DNA from 4 places in the Kribbella sp. NPDC055110 genome. Region 3 is predicted to be linked to each of the others. Evidence: riboswitches for the same ligand, from Rfam matches in the RefSeq annotation. Region 3 holds a riboswitch; each other region holds the start of a gene.
The links. Region 3 has a riboswitch for cobalamin ahead of ACWF0M_RS16460 (ribonucleoside-diphosphate reductase subunit alpha). Riboswitches for the same ligand answer to the same signal wherever they lie in the genome.
Positions count from the first base shown of each region.

Region 1: linked by a shared signal. The riboswitch ahead of cobN (cobaltochelatase subunit CobN) and the one ahead of ACWF0M_RS16460 (ribonucleoside-diphosphate reductase subunit alpha) in region 3 are both predicted to bind cobalamin.
Region 2: linked by a shared signal. The riboswitch ahead of ACWF0M_RS11360 (putative cobaltochelatase) and the one ahead of ACWF0M_RS16460 (ribonucleoside-diphosphate reductase subunit alpha) in region 3 are both predicted to bind cobalamin.
Region 4: linked by a shared signal. The riboswitch ahead of ACWF0M_RS14630 (CbtB domain-containing protein) and the one ahead of ACWF0M_RS16460 (ribonucleoside-diphosphate reductase subunit alpha) in region 3 are both predicted to bind cobalamin.

Region 1 is NZ_JBSGTS010000005.1:341,807-349,153, reverse strand. Features, by position in the region: gene ACWF0M_RS11430 (cobalamin biosynthesis protein) at 1-786, shown strand, start outside; gene ACWF0M_RS11425 (histidine phosphatase family protein) at 810-1,490, shown strand; gene ACWF0M_RS11420 (DUF3500 domain-containing protein) at 1,481-2,449, shown strand; cobalamin riboswitch at 2,438-2,562, shown strand; gene cobN (cobaltochelatase subunit CobN) at 2,597-6,298, shown strand; gene surE (5'/3'-nucleotidase SurE) at 6,311-7,069, shown strand; gene ACWF0M_RS11405 (alpha/beta fold hydrolase) at 7,066-7,347, shown strand, end outside.
Region 2 is NZ_JBSGTS010000005.1:328,630-335,976, reverse strand. Features, by position in the region: gene ACWF0M_RS11380 (dipeptide/oligopeptide/nickel ABC transporter permease/ATP-binding protein) at 1-1,134, opposite strand, end outside; gene ACWF0M_RS11375 (ABC transporter permease) at 1,134-2,093, opposite strand; gene ACWF0M_RS11370 (ABC transporter substrate-binding protein) at 2,105-3,715, opposite strand; gene ACWF0M_RS11365 (FadR/GntR family transcriptional regulator) at 3,843-4,550, shown strand; cobalamin riboswitch at 4,546-4,671, shown strand; gene ACWF0M_RS11360 (putative cobaltochelatase) at 4,741-6,741, shown strand; gene cobO (cob(I)yrinic acid a,c-diamide adenosyltransferase) at 6,743-7,347, shown strand, end outside.
Region 3 is NZ_JBSGTS010000009.1:96,716-104,062, forward strand. Features, by position in the region: gene ACWF0M_RS16450 (alpha/beta hydrolase) at 1-388, shown strand, start outside; gene ACWF0M_RS16455 (ribonucleotide-diphosphate reductase subunit beta) at 456-1,508, opposite strand; gene ACWF0M_RS16460 (ribonucleoside-diphosphate reductase subunit alpha) at 1,505-4,291, opposite strand; cobalamin riboswitch at 4,452-4,619, opposite strand; gene ACWF0M_RS16465 (DinB family protein) at 4,680-5,261, opposite strand; gene ACWF0M_RS16470 (Fic family protein) at 5,331-6,596, opposite strand; gene ACWF0M_RS16475 (class I SAM-dependent methyltransferase) at 7,185-7,347, shown strand, end outside.
Region 4 is NZ_JBSGTS010000008.1:45,490-52,836, forward strand. Features, by position in the region: gene ACWF0M_RS14605 (hypothetical protein) at 1-121, opposite strand, end outside; gene ACWF0M_RS14610 (hypothetical protein) at 178-549, opposite strand; gene ACWF0M_RS14615 (alpha/beta hydrolase) at 546-1,706, opposite strand; gene ACWF0M_RS14620 (histidine phosphatase family protein) at 1,770-2,333, opposite strand; gene ACWF0M_RS14625 (CbtA family protein) at 2,330-3,076, opposite strand; gene ACWF0M_RS14630 (CbtB domain-containing protein) at 3,082-3,279, opposite strand; cobalamin riboswitch at 3,313-3,441, opposite strand; gene ACWF0M_RS14635 (LysE family translocator) at 4,177-4,818, shown strand; gene ACWF0M_RS14640 (MFS transporter) at 4,808-6,172, opposite strand; gene ACWF0M_RS14645 (DUF1304 domain-containing protein) at 6,211-6,576, opposite strand; gene ACWF0M_RS14650 (hypothetical protein) at 6,592-6,813, opposite strand; gene ACWF0M_RS14655 (DEAD/DEAH box helicase) at 6,883-7,347, opposite strand, start outside.

The sequences.
Region 1 (7,347 bases), on a different contig from region 3:
CTCGTCGGATCCACAACGGTTCTGGGTCTCGCGATCGAGCGGCTCACGCGCCGGCATCCCATCCTGCACACCGCAGTCACCGCCGCCGCGACCTGGACAGTCCTCGGCGCCCGCAGCCTCGACCGTGAGGCCGAAACCATGGCCGCCCTGCTGGAGGAGAAGGACATCCCGGCGGCACGTGATCGGCTCAGCCATCTGTGTGCCCGCGACGCGACCGGCCTCGAGGCCGATGAGCTGGCCCGCGCGACGGTCGAGTCGATCGCCGAGAACACGTCGGACGCGTGTGTGGCGCCGCTGCTCTGGGGCGGGGTTCTCGGCGTCCCCGGTCTGCTCGGGTATCGCGCAGCGAACACGCTGGATGCGATGGTCGGCTACAAGTCGCCGAAGTACCTGAACTTCGGGTGGGCGTCGGCGCGGTTGGACGACGTACTCAACCTGCTGCCGGCGCGGGTGTGCGCGTTGCTGACCGGACTCGCGGCGGGTCGGGTGCAGGAGACGACGCGCGTCTGGCGGCGGGATGCGCCGAAGCATCCGAGTCCGAACGCCGGGCCGGTCGAGGCGGCGTTCGCGGGAGCGCTCGGGCTGACGCTGGGCGGAACGAACAGCTACGGGACCTACGCGGAGGATCGCGGCACGCTGGGCGACGGTCCGGCGCCGACGGTCGCCGACGTACGCCGTACCGCCGCCCTGGCCCGCCGCGTCACCGTATCCGCCGCCGCCGTCGCCACAATCCTCGCGTTACGTCCGAAGAAGCGGAGAGACGTCTCGCCGGATCTTCGGACGTAAGCAACTGGATGGAAGGGGAAGCGATGGGGTTGAGTCACCGGCCGTTGCGGATCGCGTTGATCCGGCACGGCGAGTCCGAGGCGAACCTGGACAAGACGATCTACGAACGCATCCCGGACCACACGGTCCCGCTCACCGCGCGCGGACACGAGCAGGCCGCGAAGGCGGGCGAGGAGCTGCGGGAGCTGTTCGAGAACGAGCCGGTCCGCGTGTACGTGTCGCCGTACCTGCGGGCCCGGCAGACGCTGGACTCGCTCGGGCTGGACGACCTGATCGGCGTACCGCGGGAGGAGCCGCGGCTGCGGGAGCAGGACTGGGCCAACCTCCAGGACACCGCGGACATCGAGCGGCAGGAGAAGCTGCGCGACTCGTTCGGGCACTTCTTCTACCGGTTCACCCACGGTGAGTCGGGGTCGGACGTGTACGACCGGGTGTCGACGTTTCTGGAGACGATGCACCGCGACTTCGAGAATCCGGAGGCGGAGCGCAACGTGCTGCTGGTGTCGCACGGGCTCACGATGCGGTTGTTCTGCATGCGCTGGTTCCACTGGTCGGTACGGTTCTTCGAGTCACTGCGCAACCCGGGCAACGCGGAAACACGCGTCCTGCTGCGGCAACCGGATTTCCGGTACAAGCTGGACCGGCCGTTCGAGCAGTGGACGACCTACGAACCGACGGAACGGGAGCGATCGGCATGGTTGTAGCGCAGACGCGGGACGCCGTACTCGACCTGCTGGCGAGCCTCTCGCCGGCACAGCTCGAGAAGATCAGGGCCCCGTTCGACACGCCGGACCACAAGGAGTGGACGTACCTGCCGGGGGACCGGGCCGGGTTGCCGCTGTCCGCGCTGACACCGGCACAGCAGTTGCTGACCAAGCGCCTGGTCGAGCTGGGCTGCAGTGAACGCGGTGCGGCCGACACGTGGGCGGTGCTGGACGCAGAGGTGATCCTGCGGGGCATCCCGGCGTTGCCGGAGTCAGGGGACTGGGAGGGCTCGGTCCTCGGTAGCAGGTTCTTCCTGCGTGTGCTCGGCGACCCGTCCGACACCGAGCCGTGGGCGTGGCGGCTGAACGGGCACCACCTGGCGCTGCACGTGGCGTTCGTGGACGGAGCGGTCGCGTTCACTCCGCAGTTCATCGGGTCGAACCCGGCCGAGGTGCTGACCGGACCACAGGCCGGTCGGCGGTTCCTGGCCGCCGAGCAAGACCTGGGCTTCCAGCTGCTGCATGCGCTGGAGCCGGCCCAGCTGGAGATCGCACTGGTGTCACCGGACGCTCCCGACGACATGCTGACCCGGCACGACCCGGTGGCCGACGCGTCGTTGCTGCACCGCGGCCTGGCGTACGGCGACATGACCGAGGACCAGCGCCAGCTCCTGAGCCTCCTCATCGGTCAGTACGTCGGCCGCGCCGCCGGGCCGATCGGATTGCTGACGTGGCAGGACATCACCGCGCAGGGCATCGAGCGCCTGACGTTCGCCTGGGCCGGCGAGACCCAGCCGGGCGTCGGCAACCGCCACTACTACTCGATCGCCGGCCCGACCTTCCTCGCCGAGTACGACAACACCCAGGACAACGCCAACCACATCCACTCAGTCTGGCGAGACCTCCGCAACGACTGGGCCACCGACCTCCTAGCAAACCACTACGCCATGCACCGCTAGAGTCAGCGGGGTCAATCGACGGCATCAGCAGGAACCCGGTGTGAGTCCGGGGCGGTCCCGCCACTGTGACCCGTGAAGGGGAGTCAGGAACTGCCGCCGTCGTACCTGGAGTCGGGGCGTGGATACCCCGGAAAGGAACGCGTGCGCATGCCTGCGAAGCTGCTGTTGCTGTCCACTGCCGACACCGATCTGCTGGCGGCCGCCGCGGCTGATGCCGGGTGGAACGTTGCGAATCCGGCTCGGCTCGATCTCGCGGGTCTTGCACCGCTGCTCGATGACGCCGCGATCGTCGTCGTCCGGCTGCTCGGCGGGCGTCGCGCGTGGGAGGACGGGCTCGACGCGGTCCTCGCCTCGGGGAAGCCGGCGGTGGTCGTGAGCGGCGAGGCCGCGCCGGATGCGGAGCTGATGTCGCTGTCGACCGTGCCTGCCGGTGCGGTCACCGAGGCGCTCGGGTACCTCCGTGAAGGCGGCGCGGACAACCTCCGCAACCTGGCCGGCTTCCTGCGCGACACGCTGCTGCTGACCGGCGACGAGTTCGAGCCGCCGCGCGCGCTCCCGGCGTACGGCGTCCGTGGGTCCTTCGTCGACGACGACCGGCCTGTGGTGGGGATCGTGTACTACCGCGCGCACGAGATCTCCGGGAACACCGCCTTCGTCGACGCCCTCGCGGCCGCGGTCGCCGACGCCGGGGCGCAACCCCTTCCGGTGTACTGCGGGACTCTTCGAGGCCTCGACCCGGCCGAGAACGTCGGCCTCTTCGATCTCCTGCGGAAGTGCGACGTACTGGTCACCACGCTCCTCGCCGCGGGCGGTGCGGTCGCGGCGAACGCGAGCGCGGGCGGCGCGGACGATGCGTGGGACGCCGGTGCGCTGGCGTCGCTCGACATCCCGTTGATCCAGGGCCTCGCGCTGACCTCGACCCGCGAGCAGTGGATGGAGAGCGACGCGGCCATCAGCCCGCTGGATGCAGCGACGCAGGTGGCGATCCCGGAGTTCGACGGGCGGCTGATCACGATCCCGTTCTCGTTCAAGTCGTACGACGCCGACGGTCTGGCGCGTTATGCGCCGGACGCGGAGCGGTGCGCGCGGCTGGCTGGTATCGCGGTCGCGCACGCGCGGCTGCGATACGTTCCGCCGGCCGAGAAGCGGATCGCGCTGGTGCTGTCGTCGTACCCGACCAAGCACGCGCGGATCGGGAACGCGGTCGGGCTCGACACCCCGGCGTCGGCGGTCGTCCTGCTCGGGCAGCTGAAGGATGCCGGATACGACTTGGGCAATCTCGATCTGAGCGAGCTGCAAGGCGCGGACGGTGCCGACGGGTTGATTCACCGGTTGATCGCGGCGGGCGGGCACGACGTCGACTGGCTGACGGACGAGCAGCTGGCCAACGCGGTCGCCAAGATCCCGCTGTCCACGTACGCGACCTGGTTCGGCCGGGTCCCGGAATCGTTGCAGGAGGCAATGACCGGGGCGTGGGGTGAGGCGCCCGGTGAGCTGTACGTCGATACGTCGGGCGACGAGCCGGCGATCGCGCTCGCCGCGTTGCGGTTCGGGAACGTCGTGCTGATGATCCAGCCGCCGCGCGGTTTCGGCGAGAACCCGGTCGCGATCTACCACGACCCGGACATGGCGCCGTCGCACCACTACCTGGCGGCGTACCGCTGGCTGGAGGCGTCACCCGACGAGGGCGGGTTCGGCGCGCAGGCCGTCGTACATCTCGGTAAGCACGGCACGCTGGAATGGCTGCCGGGCAAGGGGATCGGGATGGCGGCCGGCTGCGCGCCCGACGCCGTCCTCGGGAACCTGCCGATGGTGTACCCGTTCATCGTCAACGACCCCGGCGAGGGGACGCAGGCGAAGCGGCGGGCGCACGCGACGGTCGTCGACCACCTGGTGCCGCCGATGGCGCGGGCCGAGACGTACGGCGACATGGCGAAGCTGGAGTACCTGCTCGACGAGTACGCGACGGTGTCGGCGCTGGACCCGGAGAAGGTGCCGACGCTGCGCGCGCAGATCTGGACGCTGATCCAGGCGGCGCAGTTGCACCACGATCTGCACACGTCGGAGAGGCCGGAGGACGACGACTTCGACGAGTTCGTGCTGCATCTGGACGGGTACCTGTGCGAGATCAAGGACGTCCAGATCCGCGACGGGCTGCACGTGCTGGGCGGGGCGCCGGCCGGCGAGGCGCGGATCAACCTGGTGCTCGCCATACTGCGTGCGAAGCAATTGTGGGGTGGCTCGTACTCGATCCCGGGGCTGCGCGCGGCCCTCGGCCATGCGTTCGGGGTGGACGAGGCGGAGTTGCTCGCCAACCCGGGTCAGGCCGCGCATCTCGCCGACCTCGCGACACTCGTCGATCTTCCGGCGGTTACCGGTGCTGACGGCGTCGACGTCCTGGAGGCGGTGGCGCGGAAGCTCGTGGTCGGGATGGAGACGGTGGGATGGGACGCGGCGAAGGTCCCGGTAGTCGTCAGCGAGGTCCTGGCCCGGGAATCCGCAGAAGTTGAGCAGTCGTTGACGTTTGCGGCTGAGGAGGTTGTGCCTCGGTTGGGGCGGACCTCGGACGAGCTGACGAACGTGTTGCGGGCGCTGGACGGGCGGTTTGTGGAGGCGGGGCCGTCGGGGTCGCCTACTCGTGGGCTCGTGAACGTGCTGCCGACCGGTCGCAACTTCTACGCGGTCGACCCGAAGGCGATTCCGAGCCGGAACGCCTGGGACGTCGGCGTCGCGCTCGCCGATTCGCTCCTCGCGCGGCACCAGGCCGAGACGGGGGAGTGGCCGCGCTCGGTCGGTCTGACGATCTGGGGGACGTCGGCCATGCGCACGCAGGGCGATGACCTCGCCGAGGTGCTCTGGCTGCTCGGCTGCCGCCCGGTCTGGGACGAGGCCTCGCGCCGCGTCACCAGCTTCGAGGTGGTCGGTCTGGAGGAGCTCGGCCGGCCGCGGATCGACGTGACGATCCGGATCTCCGGCTTCTTCCGGGACGCGTTCCCGCACGTCGTCGCGCTGCTCGACGAGGCCGTCCGGACGGTGGCCGCCCTCGATGAAGATGCCGCCGACAACTACCTGCGAGCACACGTCGACGCAGACGTTGCCGCAGGCAATGATCTGCGCCAGTCGACGGCGAGGGTGTTCGGCTCCAAGCCCGGTTCGTACGGCGCCGGTCTGCTGCCGCTCGTCGACGCGCGGAACTGGCGTACCGACGCTGAGTTGGCGGAGGTGTACGCCGTGTGGGGCGGGTACGCGTACGGCAAGGACCTCGACGGCGCGGAGGCCCGCGGCTCGATGGAACGCGCGTACGGCCGGATCCAGGTCGCGGCGAAGAACGCGGACACCCGCGAGCACGACATCATGGACTCCGACGACTACTTCCAGTACCACGGCGGCATGATCGCGATGGTGCGGCACCTCACCGGCGCCAACCCGAAGGCGTACGTCGGCGACTCCGCCGTACCCGCACAGGTGAAGACGCGGACGCTGGAGGAGGAGGCGAAGCGCGTCTTCCGGGCCCGCGTGGTGAACCCGCGGTGGATGGCGGCGATGCGGCGGCACGGGTACAAGGGCGCGTTCGAGATGGCCGCGACCGTGGACTACCTGTTCGGGTACGACGCGACGGCGGGCGTCGTCGACGACTGGATGTACGAGTCGCTGACCACGGAGTACGTCGCCGATCCCGACATGGCCGAGTTCTTCCGCAAGTCGAACCCGTGGGCGCGGCACGGGATCGCGGAGCGGCTGCTGGAGGCGGCGCAACGCGGGCTCTGGGCGGAGCCGTCGGCGGAGGCGCTGGAGACGCTGCGGAACGCGGTCCTTGAGACGGAGGGTGACATCGAGGACCGCGGCTGATTGGGTAGAGGTATGCCCCGAGTGCTGATCACCAACGATGACGGTTACCGCGCACCAGGCATTCGGGCGCTCGCGCCGGCGATCGCCGCGCTCGGGTACGACGTACTCGTGGTCGCGCCGTTGCTCGACGAGAGCGGTGTCGGCTCGGCGCGGGCCGGGATGGTCAACCGCCCGATCCGGACCGTGTCCGATGTGGAGAACGGCGTGACGTTCATCGGGGTCGAAGGCGCCCCGGCACTCGCGGTGACGCTGGCGCAGGCCGGCGCGTTCGGCCCGCCGCCGGACCTGGTGCTGTCCGGGATCAACCGCGGGCTGAACATCGGCGTGTCGATCTTCCACTCGGGAACCGTCGCGGCGGCCCTGACGGCAGCCGAGGTGGGTACGTCGGCGGTTGCGGTCAGCATCGACTCGGAGGCCCCCGAACACTGGCCGACCGCGGCGACGATCGCGGGCGACGCGCTCGGGTGGATCGCCGACGAGCCGGCCGGGACGGTCCTGACGATCAACGTGCCGGACCGTCCGCTGGACCAGCTGGCCGGCGTACGGCACGCCTCCCTGGCCGTGAACAGGCGCACCCGTCTCGTCGCCGCGACAGCCCCGACAGGCGAGCCGATGATCGTCGTAGAGCGCACCTCCAGTGCTGCCGCGGCTCCAGGCACCGACGAGGCCCTCCTCGCCGAAGGCTTCGTCACCGTCACCCCGATCGTCGGCATCCGCGAGGTCCGCGACGACGCAGCCGCCACAGCCCTCGCCAAACGCCTGACCCGATGAAGCTGTTCGTCGCAGAGTACGGCGCGGCGGACGCACCACCGCTGTTGTTCATCCACGGTCACGGCGGCGGCTATCACTTCCAGCAGTGTCAGGCGGATCTGCTCGCCAGGGACCTTCGGCTGATCGCGCCCGACCAGCGTGGGGTCCTCCGGTCTCCACTGCCGCCGGGTGAGCGCGTCGATCTGGACATGCTGCTGGCCGACTTCGAGGAACTGCGTGAGCAGCTCGGGATCGAGCGCTGGGCGATCCTCGGCCACTCGGCCGGCGGGAACTACGCG
Region 2 (7,347 bases), on a different contig from region 3:
GGTCAGCGACTTGCCACAGCCCGACTCGCCGACCAGCCCGAGCACCTCGCCCGGCCGTACCTCGAAGCTGATCCCGTCGACGACGTCGACCCCGTCGTGCCGGCCCTCGAAGCCGATCGCCAACTGCTGAACTGACAGTACGGGTTCACCGTCCGGCAGCGGCCGCGCGCGTTCCCGCAGCCGCGTCGCCGCCAGGTCCAGACCCGGAAGCTCGACCAGTTGCCCGGAGCCCGGCTGTGCGGTCTCCAGCGCGTCCTTGTCATGCTTCTTGGGGGTCGCCCGGCGTCCGCCCGGCGCGGCCCACGCGTCGGAGACGGCCTCGGACAGGATGTTGAGCGACAGCACGGTGATCAGGATCAGCAGTCCCGGGAACACCGTCGCCCACCAGCCGCCGAGCAGCACCATGTTCTTGCCATCGGCAATCACCGAGCCCCAGGACGGCTCCGGCGGCCGGACCCCGGCCCCGATGAACGACAGCGACGCCTCGAAGACGATGGCGTCGGCGACCATCACCGTGCAGAACACCAGCACCGGAGCGGCGCAATTGATCGCCACGTGCCGGAGCAGGATGTGCGGGGTCCGGGCGCCGATGATCTTCTCCGCCACCACATAGTCCTCGCCGTACTGCGCGAGTACGTTGGCGCGCACCACCCTGGCCACGGGCGGCGTGTAGAGGAACGCGATCGCGATCACGAGCACCGGGACGGATCCGCCGAACACCGCGACCAGTACGGCGGCGAGCGCGATCCCCGGGAACGCCATCACGACGTCGAGGAGCCGCATCACGGTCTCGTCGACCGCCTTCCGGGAGGTGGCCGCGACAGCTCCGACGATCGCGCCCGCGGTCAGTGCGAGCGCGGTCGCCCCAAGGCCGATCATCAGCGACCAGCGCGCGCCGTACACGAGCCGGGTGAAGATGTCCCGGTTCGCGCTGTCCAGCCCGAACCAGTGCGCCCCCGACGGCCCGCCGCCGGCGTCCTCCTGGGTCAGGATGTCGTACGGCGTCAGCAGCGGAGCGAGGATCGCGGCCAGGATCACCACCGCCAGGACCGCGACCGCGATCCAGGCCGTGGGTGGCAGCCGCTTGAAGTTGATCCCGGGGCGGGAGAGCTGCCGGGCCAGTCGTGCACGCATCAGGCGGCGCTCCTCAGTCGCGGGTTGACCAGCAGGTACAGCACATCGACGACGAGGTTGACCACCACGAAGCCGATCGCGATGGTCAGTACGACGCCTTGCACCACGGCCGGATCACCGTCGCGGACGGCGTTGATCATCAGCGTGCCCATCCCCGGCAGGGTGAAGATCTGCTCGATCACGACAGCTCCGCCGAGCAGATACCCGATTCGCAGGCCGAGCACGGTGAGCGGGTTGATGAGCGCGTTCCGCAGGACGTTGCGTCCGACCACCACCACGGGCGGCAGGCCGCTGCCGATGGCGGTCCGGACATAGTCCTTGTCGAGTTCCTCGACGACGGACGTACGAATGATCCGGGTCAATTGAGCGGCCACCGGCAAGGACAGCGCCAGCGCCGGCAGTGCCATCGTCCGCAGCCAGGGTCCGATCCCGTCGGCCGGATTCACGTAACCGCTCGGCGGAAACCATCCGCGGTCGACCGCGGCGTACTGGATCATCAGCAGCGCCAGCCAGAACGAAGGCGCGGCCACGCCGATCAACGAGACCAGCCGGATCGCCTGGTCCGGCCAGCGGTCCCTGAAGATCGCGGCGGTGACGCCGAGCAGCAAGGCCAGCACCAAGGCGATCAGCAGTCCGAGCAGCGTGAGCTGGAACGTCAGTGGCATCGCGGTGGTGACCGACTGCAGGACCGGCGCCTTGGTCAGCACACTGGTGCCGAGGTTGCCGTGCAGCAGGTCACCGACGAAGTGCAGGTAGCGCAGCGGCAGCGGGTCCAGCAGGCCGTTCTCCTGCCGGAACGTGTGCAACTGCTCCTCGGTCGGGTTAGCGCCCTGGAAGTACGCGACCGCGGGATCGTTGTTCGAGAACCGCATCACCAGGAAGACGAACGCGATGATGCCGAGCAGCAACGGAACCAGCAGCAACAGCCGGCGAACCAGCATTCGGACGATGACGGCCACAGTCGGTTACCTCAGGCCCGCTTCGCCTGCAGCAGGTTGATCCCCGGGTAGGGCTGTGCCTTGATCCCGCTGAGTTTCTTCCCGTCCCAGGCAGTCATCAGCTCGGTGTGGACGACCGGATACAGCACCGCCTGCTCGGCGACCAGGTCGAGGTACTCGTGGGTCAGCTTCAGTCGGGTGTCCGCGTCGGTGGCCCGGACCGCCTCGTCCATCTTGGCGAAGATCACCTTGGCGCCGGCGCTGTTCTCCCAGCGCGTGTACTTCATCCAGGAGCCGCCCTGGGTGTAGTTGTAGCGCAGGATCAGATCCGCGTCGGCGCCGAACTGGTTCGGGTTCGACGCGGCCGCGACCACCTGGTAGTCGGCGTGCTGGTCCATCTTGGTGAACACCGCGGCGGTGTCCTGCGGCTCCAGCGTGGTCTTCACGCCGATCGCGTTCCAGGACGCGGCAATGGTCGGCAGGCAGTCGACGATCCAGCTCACGTTCACCGCGAGCAGGTTGATCGAAAGGTTCGTCACGCCGGCCTCGGCCAGCAGCGCCTTGGCCTTCGCCGGGTCGTAGCTGTAGACCGTCTTCGCCTTGGCGTAGGCCGGGTTCTGCTCGTTCAGGAACGAGGTGCTGGCCTTGCCGCGGCCCTTGAGCGCGACCTCGATCATCTTCTCGGTGTCGATCGCGGTGAACAGCGCCTGCCGGACCCGGACGTCGTCGAACGGCTTGGTCGCGGTGTTGAACATCAAGAACAGGTGGTTCATCCCCTTGCCGCCCTCGACCGTGAGGCCCGAGCTCTTCAGTTGCTCGATGTTGGCGTACGGGATGTTGTCGGAGATCTGGGCCTCGGCACTGCCGCCGGAGATCTTCGCGACCCGGGCGGAGGAGTCGACGATGCTCAGCCAGTTCATCTTCTTGAACGCCGCCGGGCGCGGGCCGTTGTAGTCCGCGAAGGCCTCGAAGGTGGTGTTCGACTTCGGCTGGTGCGAGACCTGCTTGTACGGTCCGGACCCGACCGCCTTGCCGTTCTTGGCCAGGTCCCAGGCGCCGGCCTGGGAGAAGACGTGCTTGGGCATGATCTTCGCGATGGTCAGTCGCGGCGCCCCGTCGGGGAACGGGAAGTTCAGCACCAGCTCGACGGACTTGTCGTCGACCTTCTTGACCTCCTTCAGCCAGGCGGCGAAGAAGTTGTAGGTGAGCACCTTCAGCTTCGGGTCGAGGATCCGCTGGAAGGTGAAGACGACGTCGTCGGCGGTGACCGGCCGGCCGTCGTGCCACTTCGCTCCGTCCCGCAGGGTGAACTTCCAGGACGTGGCGTTCAGGTCGGACGGCACCTCCGTGCCGAGTGCGGCGTACGGCTGCCGGGTGATCGGGTCGGTGTCGAGCAGGCCCTCGTAGACGTGCTGCATCGCCGCCATCGTGAAGGCGGACGCGGTCATGGTCGGGTCCCAGCTCTGGTTGTTCCCGTAGCCGATCACCGCCGTGACCAGGCCGGTGTCCGCTCCGGCGCCGACGGCTCCGGTCGAGGCCGGGCCACTGCTGCAGGCCGACAATCCACCAGTGATCGTCGCGGCTGCGCCGAGCGCACCGGAGTACTTCAGGAACGAGCGGCGGTCGAACCCTGTTTGGTTCACGATGCCTCCAGCGGCAGGGGGTGTGGCGGAGCTTCAGAGGAGGTAGGTTATAGGACGTCCTACGTCCTATGAGTGCCGACTTTAAGAGTCCTTTCCGGGTCGGTCAAGACCGGAGGAGAGGTGCGTCGTGGCAGTGACACGGCCGAAACGCAGTGACGAGCTGGCGAACGCGATCGCCGACCTGATCATCGAACGCAACCTCAAGCCAGGCGCCGCGCTGCCTCCGGAAAGCGTGCTGATGACCGACTTCAGCGTCAGCCGCAACTCGGTCCGGGAGTCGCTCAAAGCCTTGCAGGCGTTGGGGATCGTCGAGATCCGGCACGGCTACGGAACCTTCGTCGGATCGGCCAGCTCGGCGGCGTTGCACCCCTGGCTGCTGTTCCGCACCCGATCCGGCAGCAGCACCGAGCGACTGCGGGAACTGCTCGAGATCCGGGAGATTCTCGAGACCGAGCTGACCCGCCGCGCCGCGGGAACCGGCGACGGCGAGCTCCGGCAGAAGCTGTCCGGCTGTGTCGAGCGGATGCGGGTCGACGGGCCGGACGCGGCGACCGCGGACCGCGAGTTCCACGAACACATCTGCGACGCGGCCGGCGTCCCGCTGGCCCGCGAGTTGGTCGGCCTGTTCTGGGACGTCTACCGGGCTGTCGAGACCGACCTGGAGACCGTCGCCGCGGCACCGGGCGAAACCGCGGCGCGGCATCAACGCGTGGTCGACGCGATCGCCTCGGGTGACGCCGACCGGGCGGAAGAGGCCGTCCACCTGCATTTCGGCGAGGTCCGCGCCCGCCTCGGCACCGGCCCCTACCGAAGCCGGCCGGCGGATGTGCCATGATCGGGCCGACGGCTGTGGAGGAACACCGGTGACCAGCGTGCTGGGAGTCCGGGGCGGTCCCGCCACTGTGACCGGGAGGAATCTCGGAAGCCAGGACATCCGCTGCCGTCCGCAGGCGCGCGATCATCGTGCGCCGGCGTACCGGCCGTAGCGGGCGTGGACACCCGCTCGACGAAAGGGACCACCGCCGATGCGGGCTCCGTTCAGCGGACCGTCGAATTCTTTCCCGTTCACCGCGATCGTCGGGATGGACGACCTCCAGCTCGCGCTGATCCTGGCCGCGATCTCGCCGGCCATCGGCGGTGTGCTGATCCGCGGCGAGAAGGGTACGGCGAAGTCGACCGCCGTCCGCGCTCTCACCGAGATCCTGCCGCCCGTCGACGTTGTACCCGGCTGCCGCTTCTCCTGCGATCCCGACCACCCGGACCACACCTGCCCGGACGGCCCGCACGCGGAGGGCCGGTCGGTGCGCGCTGCGCGGTTGGTGGAGTTGCCGGTGGGGGCGACCGAGGACCGGGTGATCGGGTCGCTCCACCTGGAGAAAGCGCTCGCGGAGGGCATCACGGCGTACGAGCCGGGCCTGCTCGCCGCTGCGCATCGCGGGTTGCTGTACGTCGACGAGGTCAACCTGCTCCACGACCACCTGGTCGACGTACTCCTCGACGCCGCCGCGATGGGCCGCGCAACCGTCGAGCGGGACGGCGTCTCGGTCACGCACCCGGCGCGGTTCGTGCTCGTCGGCACGATGAACCCCGAGGAGGGCGAGCTCCGGCCGCAGCTCCTCGACCGGTTCGGGCTGACCGTCGACGTGGTCGCCAGCCGCGATCCCGCCGTACGGGTGGAGGTGATGCGCGCGCGGCTCACGTACGAGGCCGGCCCGGAGAACTTCGTCGCCCGGTACGACGGCGCGCAGCGCGAACTCGCCGAACGCATCGTGAAGGCGCGCGACCTGCTGACCGAGGTGATCCTGACCGACGCGGCGCTCCGCCAGATCGCGGAGATCTGCGCGTCGTTCGACGTCGACGGGATGCGCGCCGACCTGGTCACGGCCCGTACGGCGGTCGCTCACGCCGCCTGGTCCGGCCGCACCGTCGTCGAGGTCGAAGACGTCCGCGCCGCCGCCAAACTGGCCCTCCCGCACCGCCGCCGCCGTAACCCCTTCGACGCCCCCGGCCTGGACGACCAGCAGCTGGAAGAAGCCATCAACAACAGCACTCCGCCCGAAAACCCCGACGACGACGGGCCGGACGATCCAGGCGGCGGACCTGGTGGGGGAGTCGACAACTCTGCTTCCTCCGAGGGTGGTACTTCCGAAAGCGAGGAGCAGTCCGTCGGTCAGCCGTCGGCCGGCCCGGCCCCGAGCGGTGACGTTGCTGGGAGTTCCGCGCCGTACCAGGCTCGCCTGCTGAGTGTTCAGGTCGCGGGAGCCGGTGTCGCCGGGCGGCGGTCTCGGGCGATCACCGAAGTCGGGCGCGTGGTGGGGGATCGCGGCCGGATCGGGCGCGAGGCGGGGCGTCCGCATCTGTTGGGGACGATGCGCAACGCAGCGCCGTACCAGAAGGTTCGCGGGCGGAGCGGTCCCGGGCTGGTGGTGCGGGCGGACGACGTGCGGCTCGCGGTGCGGGAAGGGCGGGAGGGGAATCTCGTGCTGTTCTGCGTCGACGCCTCCGGTTCGATGGGGACGAAGAAGCGGATGGGCGAGGTGAAGACGGCGATCGTCTCGCTCCTCCTCGACGCGTACCAGCGCCGCGACACGGTCGGGCTCGTCACGTTCGCCGGCGCCGCCGCGACAGTCGCCCTGCCGCCGACGGGCAGCGTCGAGACCGCCGTACGACGGCTCGAATCTCTCCCCACCGGTGGACGTACGCCGCTCGCCGAGGGACTGCTGCAAGCGGCGGAGGTACTGCGGATCGCCGCGATCCGCGACCCGCGCCGGCGCCCGCTCCTCGTCCTCGTGACCGACGGCCGCGCGACGCACGGCGACAACGCGTTCGCGCGCGCCCGCCAGGCCGCCGGATGGCTCGCACAGCGCGGAGTCGCGACTGTCGTGGTGGACTGCGAACCGCGCCGCGGTATCCGGCTCGGGCTCTCCGCGGAGCTTGCCTCGGATCTCGGAGCGGAGTACCTCGACCTCGGAGACGTTGCCGCTGGCAACCTTATCCGGACGGTCGCAGAACGGAAGGCGGCCTGACATGCCGAAGGGACAGCCGGTCGCCGTACCGGAGGACGGCCTGACCACCCGCCAGCGCCGCAACCGTCCGCTGCTGATGGTGCACACCGGCGAGATGAAGGGGAAGTCGACGGCCGCGTTCGGGATGGCGCTGCGGGCCTGGAACCAGGGCTGGAACCTCGGGGTCTTCCAGTTCGTGAAGAGCGCGAAGTGGAAGGTCGGCGAGGAGAGCGCATTCAAGGCGCTCGGCCGGCTGCACGAGTCGACCGGTGAGGGCGGGCCGGTCGAGTGGCACAAGATGGGCGAAGGCTGGAGCTGGTCCCGCAAGGCCGGCACCGAGGAGGACCACGCCGCCGACGCGGTCGAGGGCTGGCGCGAGATCCAGCGCCGCCTGGCCGCCGAGACCCATGACCTGTACGTGCTCGACGAGTTCACGTACCCGATGAAGTGGGGCTGGATCGACGTGGACGAGGTCGTCGACACGCTCGTCAACCGCCCCGGTCACCAGTACGTCGTCATCACCGGCCGTGACGCCCACCCGAACCTCCTCGAGGCCGCCGACCTCGCCACCCAGATGACCAAGCTCAAGCACCCGATGGACGCCGGCCAGAAGGGCCAGAAGGGCAT
Region 3 (7,347 bases):
GTCCGTGACGCTGACGTTCGACGAGTTCAAGTACGGCTGGGCGAACAACCTCGACGAGGAGGAGGCACGGCAGCTGTACGACGAGTTCCACGTCGCGGCGTCCGGCGTACCGATCTTCCAGGCCGCGGTGGCGAACCTGAACCCGTTCAGCGAGACCAAGGTCGACTACAAGGCGGACAACCGCGGTCCGATCCTGCTGATCTCGGGGGAGAAGGACCACACGGTGCCGCACGCGATCACGCACGCGGCGTACAAGCAGCACACCAAGAACCCCGGCATCACCGAGTTCGTCGAGCTTCCCGGACGCGGCCACTCACTAGTGATCGACCACGGCTGGGAAGAGGTCGCCCGCACCGCCCTCGACTTCATCCGCAAGTACGCGGCCTGAGGCGGAAGGCCCGCGGAGCGGCGAGTTGCACCGCGGGCCTCCCTGTCTGTGATGGATCCGGATCGAGTCAGTCCCAGCTGAGTCCGCTCGAGGACTGGTACTCGATGACCCGGGTCTCGAAGAAGTTCTTCTCCTTCTTCAGGTCCATCACCTCTGACATCCATCCGAAGGGGTTCCGCGTTTCACCGAAGATCGGTTCGATACCGATTTGTTCTGCTCTGCGGTCCGTGACGAAGTGCATGTACTGCTCGCACAGGTCCGCGGTCAGCCCGAGCATCCCGTTGGGCATGGTCGCGCGGCCGTACGCGACTTCCAGCTCGCACGCTTCGGTCAGCATCTGCCGGACCTCGGCCTGGAACGCGGTCGTCCACAGGTGCGGGTTCTCCTGTTTGATCTGGTTGATGCAGTCGATGCCGAAGTTCAGGTGGATCGACTCGTCGCGCAGGATGTACTGGTACTGCTCGGCGATTCCGACCATCTTGTTCCGCCGGCCGAGCGACAGGATCTGCGCGAACCCGGTGTAGAACCACATCCCCTCGAACACCACGTAGAACGCGATCAGGTCGCGGAGGAACGCGGTGTCCGCTTCCGGCGTACCGGTGCGGAAATCCGGGTCCTCCAGATGCTGCGTGTACTTCAGCGCCCACGCGTCCTTGTCGGAGATCGACGGCACCTCGCGGTACATGTTGAACAACTCGCCCTCGTCGAGCCCGAGTGACGTGCAGATGTACTGGAAGGTGTGCGTGTGCACGGCCTCCTCGAACGCCTGGCGGAGCAGGTACTGCCGGCATTCGGGGTTGCTCAGCTGGCGGTAGACGGCGAGCACGATGTTGTTCGCGACCAGGGACTCCGCGGTGGCGAAGAACCCGAGGTTCCGCTTGAGCATCAGACGCTCGTCGTCGGTCAGGCCGTCCTTCGACTTCCACAACGAGATGTCCGCCTGCATGGAGACTTCGGTCGGCATCCAGTGGTTGTTGCATCCGGCAAGGTATTTCTCCCAGGCCCACGTGTACTTCAACGGCAGCAGTTGGTTCACGTCGGCGCGGGAGTTGATCATCGCCTTGTCGGTGACCTGCACCCGGGATGCGCCCAGGTTGATCTCGCTCAGTCCGGTGGTCACTGGCAGGCCTCGCAGTCGGGGTCGTCGATGGAGCAGACCGCTCCGGTGGGCTCGGGGATGGATACGGGTACGGCGTTGAGTCGGCCGTCGGTGCCCTGCAGTGTGGATTTCTCGACATGGGTTGCTGACTGGGAACGCAGGTAATAAGTCGTCTTGAGGCCATAACGCCAAGCTGACCGGTAAAGCTCGTCGAGCGCCCGACCCGACGGCTTCGCCATGTAGAGGTTCAGCGACTGCGCCTGGTCGATCCACTTCTGCCGCCGCGACGCCGCCTTCACGAGCCACATCGGGTCGATCTCGAACGCCGTCGCGTACAGCTCCCGCAGGTCCGCAGGGATCCGCTCGATCCCCGCGAGCACGCCGTCGTGGTACTTCAGGTCCGACACCATCACCTGGTCCCAGAGCCCGCGCTCCTTCAGATCGGCCACCAGATACGGGTTGGCGACGGTGAACTCGCCGGACATGTTCGACTTCACGAACAGGTTGCTGTACGTCGGCTCGATCGACTGGCTCACACCGCAGATGTTGGAGATCGTCGCGGTCGGCGCGATCGCCATCACGTTGGAGTTCCGCATGCCGTCACGCAGGACCTTCGCGCGCAGACCGTCCCAGTCGAGGTGCGTGTCGCGGTCGATGATCACGTCACCGTCGCGTGCCGTGTGCAGCAGGTCGAGCGAGTCGATCGGCAGGATCCCGAGGCTCCACAGCGATCCGTCGTACGACGAGTACCGGCCGCGCTCGGCGGCGAGCTCACTGGACGCCTCGATCGCGTGGTAGCTGATCTCCTCCATCGAGCGGTCCGCGAACTCGACCGCAGCGTCGGACGCGTACGGGATCCGCAGCGTGAACAGCGCGTCCGCGAACCCCATCAACCCGAGGCTGATCGGCCGGTGCCGCAGGTTCGACCGCTCCGACTCGGGGGTCGTGTAGAAGTTCACGTCGATCGTGTTGTCGAGCATCCGCACCGCCGCCCGGACCGTGTCGCGGAGCAGGCCGGTGTCCAGGCCGTCCGGCGTGAGGTGGGCGACCAGGTTGAGGGAGCCGAGGTTGCAGACCGCGATCTCGTCGGGACCGGTGTTGAGAGTGATCTCGGTACACAGGTTCGACGAGTGGACGACGCCGGTGTGCTGCTGCGGCGACCGCAGGTTGCACGGATCCTTGAACGTGATCCACGGGTGTCCGGTCTCGAACAGGACGGTCAGCATCCGCCGCCACAGGTCGACCGCCTGCACCCGCTTGAACACCCGGATCTCCCCGCGATCCGCGGCCGCTTCGTACCCGGCGTACGCCTCGGCGAATGCGGCGCCGTACAGATCGTGCAGCTCCGGAACCTCATCAGGCGAGAACAGCGTCCATTCACCACCGGCCTCGACCCGCTGCATGAACAGGTCGGGAACCCAGTTCGCGGTGTTCATGTCGTGGGTCCGGCGACGCTCGTCCCCGGTGTTCTTCCGCAGGTCGAGAAACTCCTCGATGTCGATGTGCCAGGTCTCCAGATAGGCACACACCGCGCCCTTTCTTTTTCCTCCCTGATTCACGGCTACGGCGGTGTCGTTGGCGATCTTGAGGAAGGGGACGACGCCCTGGGACTCGCCGTTCGTGCCGCGGATGTGGGCGCCGATGCCGCGGACCGGGGTCCAGTCGTTGCCGAGGCCGCCCGAGTACTTGGCGAGGAGCGCGTTGTTGCGGATGCCGGTGAAGATCCCGGCCAGATCGTCCTCGACGGTGGTGAGGAAGCAGGCCGACAGCTGCGGCCGGGTGGTGCCGGAGTTGAACAGGATCGGCGTCGAGGTCATGAACCGGAAGGTGCTGAGCACCTCGTAGAACTCGATCGCCTTCGCGTCGCGATCCTCCTCGCGCAGCGCGATGCCCATCGCGACCCGCAGGAACAAGGCTTGTGGCAACTCGAACCGCACCTTGTCGATGTGCAGCAGGTACCGGTCGTAGAGCGTCTGCAGGCTGAGGAAGGTGAAGTCGAGATCGCGCTCGGGACGGATCGCGGCCGCAATCCGCTCCAGGTCGAAGGTGCCGAGCTCGGGGTCCAGGTGCCCGGCCTCGATACCGAGCTGGATGTAGCGCGGGAAGTAGTCGACGTACGCCGTGGTCATGTCGGACTGGCTCGCCTGCCGGGGCTCGCCGTGGACGCGGCCCAGTGCCTCGCGGCGGATCTGGTCCAGGAGCAGGCGGGACGCGGCGAAGCTGTACTGCGGCTCGGTCTCGACGTACGACCGGGCGGCCATCACCAGCGCGAGCTCGACCTCGTGCTGCGCGATGCCGTCGTAGCAGGCGCCGAGCGTCTCGTTCAGGATCAGTTCGGGGTCGACCGCATCGAGTCCGGCGGCGGCCTCGGCGACGATCACGCGGAGCCGGTCGACGTCGAGTGGGGACCGGCTGCCGTCGGCCGCGCGGACAGTCAGCGCCGGCTTCTCGGTGACACCGCTCGGGTCGGCGGGGGTGCGGGCCCTGGTCCGCTCCTCGCGGTACAGCACGTAGGCACGGGCGACCTGGTGCTCGCCGGCGCGCATCAGCGCCAGCTCGACCTGGTCCTGGATGTCCTCGACCTGCACGCTGCGGCGGGTGTCACCGCGGCTGGTCAAGGCGGCGACGACCCGGCCGGTCAGGTCGGCGACCAGGTCACGGACCCGGTGCGTGGCGCCCGCGTCGGCGCCCTCGACGGCGAGGAACGCCTTCGTCACGGCGACGGAGATCTTGGTGGCGTCGAACGGCGTACTGCTGCCGTCGCGGCGGACGACGGTCAGCTCCGTGCGAAGGTCTGCCGCCACCGAGGGTGATGAGGAAGCAATGGTCACAGGTGTGCGCTCCAGAAGAGTTCGGAGACCCGGGAGCACGCGAGCGGGCGCATGACGGGACCGGCGGCACCGGCCGGGAACCCTGCCGTCACGCCCTGCGACCCACCCGCGAGATCTCGGACCGCGTGCACCGGCGGTACACGCACCGGTGGCAGGTATCCGGGCTCGCGGACGCGACTCGACGTCACGTCCGCACACCGTTGCGCGGCAGCTCCGGATTCGCACCGGATTCCCCTGTTGCCTCGAAATGATCAACATCTTGTGGTGTTGACCGTCCCGAACCACCAACAGTAGTGATGCTAGGCGGATCGATCTAGATCTTGTGGTAGCGCCACGCCGCGTGTCGCACATCTTGTGGTCCTCACGCTGCGACCGCATAGAGATCCTGGAGGGTCATGATCTCCGAGCCGTGATGGATCAGCTCGCGATTCAGCCGCAGGACGACATGACCGAACGGCTCGGCGGCGTCCAGTTCGTTGGCCTGACTCAGCCCGATCGTCATCGCCGCGTCCTCGTCCAGGCTGGCGATCGCGTCCTGCCAGGCCTCGACCCAGTAGGTCAGCCAGGCGACCGCGTCCCGGGCGTTGCCGTGCAGGGTGATGTCGGCCCGCCCCTGCCGGCTCGCCCCGAACGTCCACTCCCAGCGCTCGAAGAACATCTCGGTCAGGTGTGCGATCAGCCAGGCGATCGTCCGCGGTCCGCGATGGTCCGGCTCGTCCGGCCACTGCGCGACCCATTCACCGGATCCGAGCGGCCGGAATCGCCCGGCATAGTGCCGCCGTACGACGGTGAGCGCCTCGCTGCTCGGTCGCCAGAAGTACTGCTCGTCGGTCAGTTGGGCGAGCCGCCCGGAGAGCACCATCCAGCTGAACCCGAGCTGGCCGCGGACCATCGCCATCGCCGACGGCCGGTGCAGGATGTCCCAGTCGAACGCCTCCGGCATCACAACTCCCCTGTACGATCGAACATGTGTTCGAATTCTTGCTCGATCGCGACCGGAAAGTCAAACCGCCTAGTGTGTCGGTTCTGGCCTCGTGGGGACCGGTCTGCTAGGCGGCTCGATCCGGGTGTCCGCGGCCGGACTCGCGAAACGACGCTCCAGCAACGTGAAGGCGTCGATCAGCTCGGGCGCCTCGTAGACCCGGTTCCGGCGTCCGTCGGTGAGCTCGCGCAGGATGCCGGTCTCGACCAGCCGGGCCAGGCCCTGGTTCGCGGCTTGCTGGGAGCGGTCGATGAGTTGGGCCGCGGCCGCGAGCGTCAGGACCGGCGCGGCGGGCAGCGCCTCGATGAGGAGTTCGGCCGCGGAGCCGGAGCGGACCGGCGCCGCACGTTCCCGCCATTCGGCCTTGAGGTCTGCGGCGGTCTGCTCGAAGCGTGCAGCTTCGGCGGTCGCGTGCGTGCAGGCCTTTGCGAACATTCCCAGCCACGGGTTCGCGGCCGCGCGGGCCTTCGCGGTTGTCGCGCGTCCGACGTACCGGAAGGTTGTCAGTGCGTCGACGTACTCCGTGGCGTGGGTGGCGAGCGAGAGCGAGACCGGTGGGACGGTGCGCGTGATGAGGCCGTCGGCGCGCAGGATCAGGTGGATCAGCGCGCGCCCGGTCCGGCCGTTGCCGTCGGCGAACGGGTGGATCGTCTCGAACTGCGCATGCGCGATCGCGGTCTTCGCCAGCACCGGCAGCCGCGACTCGCGGACGAACGTCATCAGATCCGCGAGCAGTTCGGGGATCACCTGCGCCGGCGGCGGCACGTAGTACGCCTCGGCGGGGGAGCGGCCGCCGATCCAGTTCTGCAGGTAGCGGACCTCGCCGCCGTACTCCGGGTGCGGCGACTGCGCCATCAACCGGCGATGCGCCTCGAGCAGGTGGTCGACCTCGAGTTTGTCCCCGGCCTGGACGGACTCGGTCACCCAGGTCATCGCGTCCACCGCGCCGAGTACCTCCTCGGCGGTGACGTCGCTGATGCGTTCCCGCAGTACGTCGGCCTTCAGCAACCGGCGCGCGCCGACGACGAGCCCCTCGATGTGCGACGACCCGACCGCTTCGGCGCGCAGCAGGAGCCGCGCCAGCGCCTCGCTGTTGGTCAGTACGGCGGCCGTCGCGTCCAGGCGGGCCAGATCGCCGGCGGCGTCCTCGAGCAGCGCGAGTACGTCGTCGGACAAGTCGAACTCACGTCCGACGAGCGGGTCGGGGAAATACAGCTCGTACGACCCACCCAGACGCTCCGCCCGGGTGAACCCGTCCGGGTGCCCAGGCCACCGATGCAACTCAACCCGTGCCATACCCTTATTCAACCTTATCCACAAACCTTGAACAAGACCTGTGGAGACTGTGGAAAGCGGGCAGCCCTGTGGACCCATCCGTGGACAACCACGCAGGCCCAGGGCCAGCGAATCGGACGATCCGACACGGGTTTGCACGCGCCGCCCGGGGTTCCTGGAGGCCTTGTCCCTGAACCGGTGGCCTTGAACAGGAAATAGCAGGTTGCCACCCACCACGTTCTGTCTCCACCCCACCACGACGCTGTAGTCCCACAAGCTCAACAGGTGCCCCCCGCCGACCGATCGCGCGCAGTTCGACAGCTGTCGGGCCGGGCGTTGTGGGGAGTCCTACCCTCCCGGATCGGGCAGCAGCGCTCCCCAGTTCTGGTGGAAGCTCTCCCCAAACCGGTTTGGGGGTCAGTGTGTGTGAGTTCGGGGAGCGACGCTGCCTGGTGTGGGAGGGGCAGGGCTCCCCAAACCGGTTTGGGGGTCAGTGTGTGTGAGTTCGGGGAGCGACGCTGCCTGTTCTGGGAGGGTGGGGCTCCCCGAACTGGTTTGGGGCGGTGGCGGACGGGTGGTCCTGTGTGGACTGTGGGGAGACTGGTGGGTGTGACTCTGGATGCGCAGGCGCGGCGGATGGTGGCCGCTAATCAGGCTGACTGGGATGCGCGGGCGCCGCTGCATGCGGCGAGTGACTTCTACGATCGGCCTGCGGAGTTCTGGTTCGCCGACTACGAGTGGGAGGATCTCGGTCCGCTCGACGGTCGCGACG
Region 4 (7,347 bases), on a different contig from region 3:
GGGCGCCTTGGTCGACGGGACCGACGTCCTGGGTCACCGCCGGTTTCTGGCCGGGTACGACGGTTGCCGCCACCGCGAGGAGTTCCGAGCGGAGGTGGTTGCGAGCTTCGGTCAAGGTCACGCTTCCGTGATACACCGTCCGGCCAACCCTCGCGAGGTCACGCCGCGTTTCGATCGTCAGGAAACGACCGGTGTCTCCCCGGTGAACGCTATCCGCCAGTCCGTCGCCCACGCGTGGACCGCGACATCGAAGCCGTCCCGGGTGGCGGCGACCCGGAAATGACCGTTCTCCTCGGGTACGACGTCCGCGGTCCAGCCGCGGGCGCGCAACGCCTCGGCCGCGGCTTCGACGGCCGCCGCCGGGTCCGGCGACCGCGGGTTGCCGGTCTCGACGGTGACCCTGGAGACCGTGGCCGTCCCGCGCCCGTCGAACAATACGCCGGGATTCACCGGCCCCGGATCGTGCGTCACGACGGGCCGCTGATCAGGTACGACGGCCTCCGCCACCGCCAGCAACTCGCTCCGCAGGAACTCCCGCTCGCCTGTCATCGCCGCCGCCCTTCCGAGCCCCGTCCCGCACCGTGTGTCTGGCCCGCACCGTTTGTCTGGCCAGTACCGTTCGCCCGGCCCGCACCGTTCGACCGGCTCGGAGCAGCCTGTCCGGCGGCGGCTCCGGCCGACTCCTTCGACGGTTTGGTGAGGGCCACAACTCCGTCGTACACCTTGGACGCCGCTCCGGCGACAGCGTTCAGCGGGCCGCCCCACGACGTACCGAGGAGGAGCTTGGTCTCGGCGGATCGGCTCGTGTTCGTGGTCGTGATGTGGGTCAGGTCGCCCCGGACCACGCGGCCGATGTTGCGCAGCGCCTCGCTGTTCGGCCGGTAGTACTCGTTGTGCCAGTGCACCGACACCGGGTCGTCGCCGGCCCGCGGATCAGCGGTCGCCATCCGGATCCCGTCCGGGAAGTTCGCTGGATCCGGTCCGTGCCACTCGGAGTACGAGACGTAGTCCCCCGGCGCGCGCTCGGTGTACAGCCGGGTCGGCGGCTGCACGAAGTCGGCGGCCTCGTCGACGTACTTCGCGATTCCCGGCGAGCCCGTCATCACCAGCCGCCTCGGTCGGGCGCCCGCCATCACCGCCTGCGCGGCCACGTCGGTGCCGTACGAATGCGCGACCAGCGTGACGTCCGCGTCCTCGGCCTTCAGTTCGTCGACCTCGTCCAGGAACTCCGCGAGCGGCGGCCCGCCCGCGATCGCCGCATCCTTGCTCGCGGCCTGCACCAGACCCTGCGGCGAGTCGTAGTCGAGCCACACCACGACCGCCGTACCGGGGCCGGCCTCCTGCTTGATCAGGTCGCCGCGGTCCGACTGCCCGCGGAACGTGTCCAGGCTGTTCCCCATCCCCGGAACCAGCACCGCGACGTTCTTCGCCGCCTGGAGATCGCCGAGGACCTCGACCGCACGGCCCTTCCCCTCGGGGTCCACCGCGTAGAACTGCCGCGGCCGCTCCACCTCGACGACGTTGCCTTCGGCATCCACCGACGTCGTCTTGACCGGAGTGAGCAGGTCCTTGACGGTGTCCAGCCGCTTCCGCTGGTCGTCACTCGCAGTGCCGGCGTCAACCGCGGCCTGCAGGCGGTCGCGAGCCGCGACAAGCACGGCATGGTTGGCGCGGAATCGTTCGGCAAGCAGGTCGGACTCAGTCATCGTGACTCCCCGTGACAGCCGGTCACCTGGGCGTGCAACCGAGCCAACCGCAGTTTGTCAGGCCTAAGGTACGAAGGCCAGTGACCAGTTGCCGGAGTGGTACGAGAGGTTGACGGTGGCCAGGGGGCGTACGTCGACGTGTCGGAGCGACTCGGCCGGCGCGTCGACGACGTACAGGACGATCGCGCGGACGACCGCCGGATGGACGATCGCCAGCGCGGAGCCGTGTTCGCGCGCCGCCAGATCGCCCAGCCAGTCGGCGACCCGCGCGAGTACGTCGTTCTCGGTCTCGCCGCCGCCAGGCGTGGCGGTGTGCGGCCGCTCGAGCCACGCCGCCACCTGCGACGGCTCGGCCGCGAGCAGCTCCTCCAGCCCGCGCCCGGTCCAGTCGCCGTACTCACGGTCCCGCAGCGCGGGCTCCACCACCGGGTCGAACCCGAGTACGTCGGCCGTGCGTACGGCGGCCTGCTCCGGCCCGGCGTACACGACATCAGCGGACAGCTTCAGCTCGCGCGCAGCCTCGACACTCGACGGATCCGGCTCGGCGTCACCACCGAGCACGAGTCCGCGCAACGCGGGCGTCAGGGCATGCGCGACCACGGTCAGCGCCTGGGGTGGTGCGGTCAAGCGGCAGCCACCTTCGATCGGATCGGCCGGCGGTCCACCGCGACCGCATACCCGAATCCGAGCAGGAGCCACAGCGTCGCCTGCGTACCGAGCGAGGCGAACCGGAACTGCCACAGCAGCGTAGCGGGGAACGTCTCCGGAACCTCGTTGATTCGCGGCAGAATCAGGTACGCCGCCACCACGGTGACGACCAACCCGACGACACCGCCCGCGAGCCGGGCGACCTCGCCGTACCGCGCCGCCCACCGGGACAGCGCGACACCGGCCCAGACCGCGAGCAGGCCGATCACGAGCGTCAGGAGATACGTGACCGTACGGCGCGTGATCGTGTCCGGATCACCGACCGCCGGTGGATTCGGCGGGTACTTGAGGAACGGGACCAGCACGATGCCGACGAAACCCGCCGCGGCCAGTCCGAGCGCGGCGTACGCGTCGTTCCCGGTCCGGAGCTTGCGGCGGAGCAGCGTGAACGCGACGGCGAACAGTCCGCCGAGCGCAACGCCGTACAGGCTGGTAGCGAGGAACAAGCCGGCCTTCTGGCCTTCACGGCTGACCAGCGGCTCTTCCTCCTCCGCCTGCACAGCATGGTCATGATCATGGGTGTGCGCGGCACCGGCCTCTTCGATCGCGATCGCGGCGTCGACACGCGACTCGCCCAACGCGTAGGCGAACGTTCCGGCCAACAGGCCGGCGAAGAGTCCGACGATCAGTCCGCGCACCAGGAGCGATCCAAAGGTGCGCATCTGATCTAGTGGCAGGGCACGCCGAGTAGGTGGCGACCATCGTGCATCAGCTCGTGCAGGTACATCCCCGAACGGGACACCGCACCCTGGTCGAACCCGACCAGATACGCGAGCAACAGCATCAGGCCGACGCTGAGCAGCGCGGCGGCAAGGAGCTTGGGAGAGAGAGCCGGTACGGCGACCGACTGGGCAGGAGCTGCCATTGAACTTGACCTCCTGGGGAAGTGCGCGTCCCCTTAGAAAGGCTGCGAGTGCCCGAGCGTCCTGACTTACGAGCCGAAACTCGATCACAGTGGCGCGGCCGCGCCGGCTTCTCACCGGCTTCCCTCATGGCACCGCAGGTTGACCCTCGAACCGTAGGGGCCCGCCCACCCCCCGGTCAACGCACCACGGCGCGCCGGTGACCTATCCCACCCGAGCCCACGCAGTGTGGACACCACGTCAGGGGTTATCTGACGCTTCGGCCCGATGCGTGCGTGTTGGTGGCGGTATGCGGGACTTGAGACAGGCCATGGGGTGCAGGAACCCGACATTTCCTGTCCCCACCCACCAGCGCCTGTCCCCAGTCCCCACCGCACCACACCACCGCACGCGCGGCTCGCACGCACCGCACCCGGTATGCACCGCCCGGTGAACCGTCCCACCGAACGGCCCGGACCGAGCGCGACAAGAGCCCGCGCACACGAGGGGATATCCGATGGTGTTGTGGCTTCTCTGTTGGTGTTAGAGGGGAGAACCCACCATTCGAGGGGATATCCGTTCTTGTGCCCGAGGTGGGGGTGTGGTGGTGCCGGCTGGGTGATCGGGTTGGTAGTGGCGTGGCGGCTTGCGGGCGGGGGTGATGTGCAAGGTCGACAGGTAGTGCACCGGCGAGACGGTGTACACGCGGGCACGTTCACGCTCAGGTGCACTACCCGGCCACCCGACATGTCCTGTCGAGCGTGCACATCACACCAAGCCCGGCACCGCCCTGGAACCCGTCGACCACCCACACCTCAGTCACAAGAGCCGGCTATCCAACCTTCGGTGTGGCGGCGGGCGCGGGAAGACCCTCCAGAAACCCGGGGCGCCGAGCGGCTGGTCGCATCTATCCTTGGGGGATGCCGTCCGCTCAGCACTTGTTTGCGTTTGCGATTACTGCGTTCATCATCATCGTTGTCCCGGGGCCTAGCGTGTTGTTCATTGTGGGGCGGGCGCTTGCGGTGGGGCGGCGGGAGGCCGTGTTGACGATGGTGGGGAACACGCTGGGCGCGGCGGTCCTGCTCGGCGGGATCTCGGTCGGGCTCGGGACGTTGATCGCTGCGAGTGCGATCGCGCTCACCGTGGTGAAGCTCGTCGGGGCGGCGTACCTGATCTATCTCGGCGTACAGGCGTTCCGTTCGCGGAAGTCGCTGGTCGAGGCGATGCAGGGTACGGCGAGGCCGAGCACTGCGCGGCGGACGATCCGGCAGGGGTTCCTGGTCGGGGTGACGAATGCGAAGACGGCGGTGTTCTTTGCGGCTGTGCTGCCGCAGTTCGTCGACAAGGGGGCTGGGGCGCCGGCGTGGGCGCAGATCTTGGTGCTCGGGCTGATCTTCATCGTGATCGCGCTCGGCTCGGACAGCGTGTGGGCGTTCGTGGCCGGAACGGCGCGCGAGTGGTTCGCTCGTTCGCCGCGCCGGCTCGAGCTGGTTGGCGGGACGGGCGGCCTGATGATCATCGGCCTCGGCGCGAGCATCGCGGTGACAGGGTCTAAGGAGTAGCGGTACGTCGGCCCGCGGGTACTCCGAGGAGTGCGAGCAACGCGGGGAGGCCGAAGGCGACGAGGTACGCCAGCACCGCGGAGTGCGGTTCCATTGCCGCGAACAACGATCCCCCGATCGCGAGGATTGTTGCTGTCGACAACGAGTCGCTGAGCTGCAGGGCAGAGCTGTTGGCGCCCTGCTCGTCGCGTTCGGAGTACTCCAGGACCAGCACCGACAGCGTCGGGAACACGGTCCCCATACCCAGACCGGTCAAGCTCCAGCCGAGGATGCCGACCAGCACCGGGACGTCCGGGTTGAGGGTCAGCGCCGCCGTGACGATGCCGACCAGGATCGCGAGCATGCCGGCCTGCAGGAAGACGGCGTGTGAGAACGGCTGGTTCGGCCGGCCGCGATACCAGGACGCGGCGGACCAGCTCAGTGCGCTGACCGTCAGCACAAGACCGGCGAGCGCCGGCGACAGGCCGCGTTCCCGGGTCAGCATCAACGGCAGGAACACCTCCGCGCCGAACCCGGACGCCGCCACCAGCCCGCGCAGTGCGACCACCGACGGCAGCCCGCGCCCGAACGCGAACGTCCCGGATGGCAGCAGCCGCGGCCCGAACGCGATCACCCCAGCCAGACCGACCACGAGCAGCCCGATCTGTAGGACACCACGCTGCTGTCCGCCGTAATGCAGCAGCCCAACACCCACAGCAGCCGCGACTGCCCACAGTGCCCGCTTGTCCCACAACTTCCCCGGACGTACGTCGTACGCGCTGCCACGGGCCAGACCGGGACGCATCACGAGTGCGGCCGGAATCGCGATCACCGGTACGGCGAGGAAGACGATCCGCCAGCTCGTGTGCTCGACGACGAGGCCGGCGATCGCGGGTCCGACGAGGGACGGTACGACCCAGCCGGTCGCGAACGCGGCGAAGATCCGCGGGCGGAGGCGGGCCGGGTACAGCTGACCCACGACGACGTACAGCGCGACCGTGAGCAGGCCGGAGCCGAAACCTTGGATGATCCGGCCCGCGACGAGGATCTCCATCGACGGCGCCAGACCGGCGATCAACAGGCCGGCCAGGAACCACGCCGTACCGTGCCAGAGCGGACGGGTCGGTCCTTTCAGGTCGCTCCAGGTGCCGGAGACAACCATCGCGACCACGCCGGAGGCGAGCGGGCCGCCGAACGCGAGCGCGTACAGCGGAAGGCCGTCGAGCGCCTGCGCAACAGTCGGCATCGCGGTCGCGACCGCCAGGGACTCGAACGCGACCAGGGTGATCAGCGCGACCATCCCGACGGTCAGTGCACGGTACTTCGGTGAAAGGACGCCGCCCGTCTCAACAGGGGGCTCGGCAACGACGGTCATGCCGACGACCATCGTTGCTCAACTGCGCTTTAAGTCAACTAGAGAACCGCGGCGAGAACGAGCGCGAGAAGCGGCGGCACAGCTTGGGTGGCGGCAGCACGAACCATCCGGCGATCGGAGGCGACGAGCACGATGCCCGCGCCGGCCATGCACGCGCAGGCGAAGAGCGCGATGGCGTGGCCCTTGTCGCCACCCCAGATCAGCCCGCCAAGCGCACCGATCGCCAGGAACAGGTTGTAGAAGCCCTGATTGAACGCCCACGGCCGAGCGGTCTCGACCTCGGTGTCCTTCACCAGGAACCGCTTGTACGTGCTCGGCTTCCGGAACAGCACGCTTTCCATGGCGAACACGACCACATGGAACACACCCGCAATACCGACGAAGATCTGCGCGATCACGCTCATGCGGGGAACGTACCGCTACGCTCGCCAATCCGCCGCGAAGGCGCGCGCTGGATTGCTCCGGAACACGATCGCCTGGCCGCCCGCGTCCGCAAACGCCCGTACCTCGGCAACGGCTGCCGCCTCGTCGTGCAGCTCCTGGCCGGGGAGTGCAGCCGAGCGGAAGAACAGGTGGTCGTGCGAGTCGGTCATGCCGAGCGCGTCCGGCGCGAGGTCGTTCAGGACCGTACGGATCCGCATCAGTACCTCTCTGTCGGGTCACGGCACCAGCAGTGGAACCGTAACCCGACAGAAGCGCCGTTCAGTGGGTCAGCGACCTCGGCGCGAGCCGCCGGCGCGCGAGCCTGCGGAGAACGCAGCGGCTCCCGCGGGACGAGCCGCCGAACCCGGAGTGCTCGTGCTGTAGCTCTTCGGGCCGCCCGAGCCGGCGCGAGCCTTGGAGCGACCGGAATTCCGCGAGCCACCTGCCGCACGAGTCGCCTGGCCGGAAGCCTTCTGGCCTGACTGCTTGCCAGTCGCCTGCTGGGCGGGGCCCGAAGCGCGCCGGCGGCGGGAGCCTCGGCCCGATCCGCTGCCGCCCGAGCCCACGACGCGTTCCTGCTGGACCGGCCTGGCCGTCGGCTCGACGAAGGTTCGTTCGCCCGGGGCCAGCTCGGCGAGCAGCGGGTGGTCGGCGCCGAGCTTGGTGACCTTCGGCGCGATACCGGCCTTGCGGGTCAGGTCGCGAACGTCCCGGACCTGCTCGTCGGTCATCAGCGTGACGACGGTGCCCTC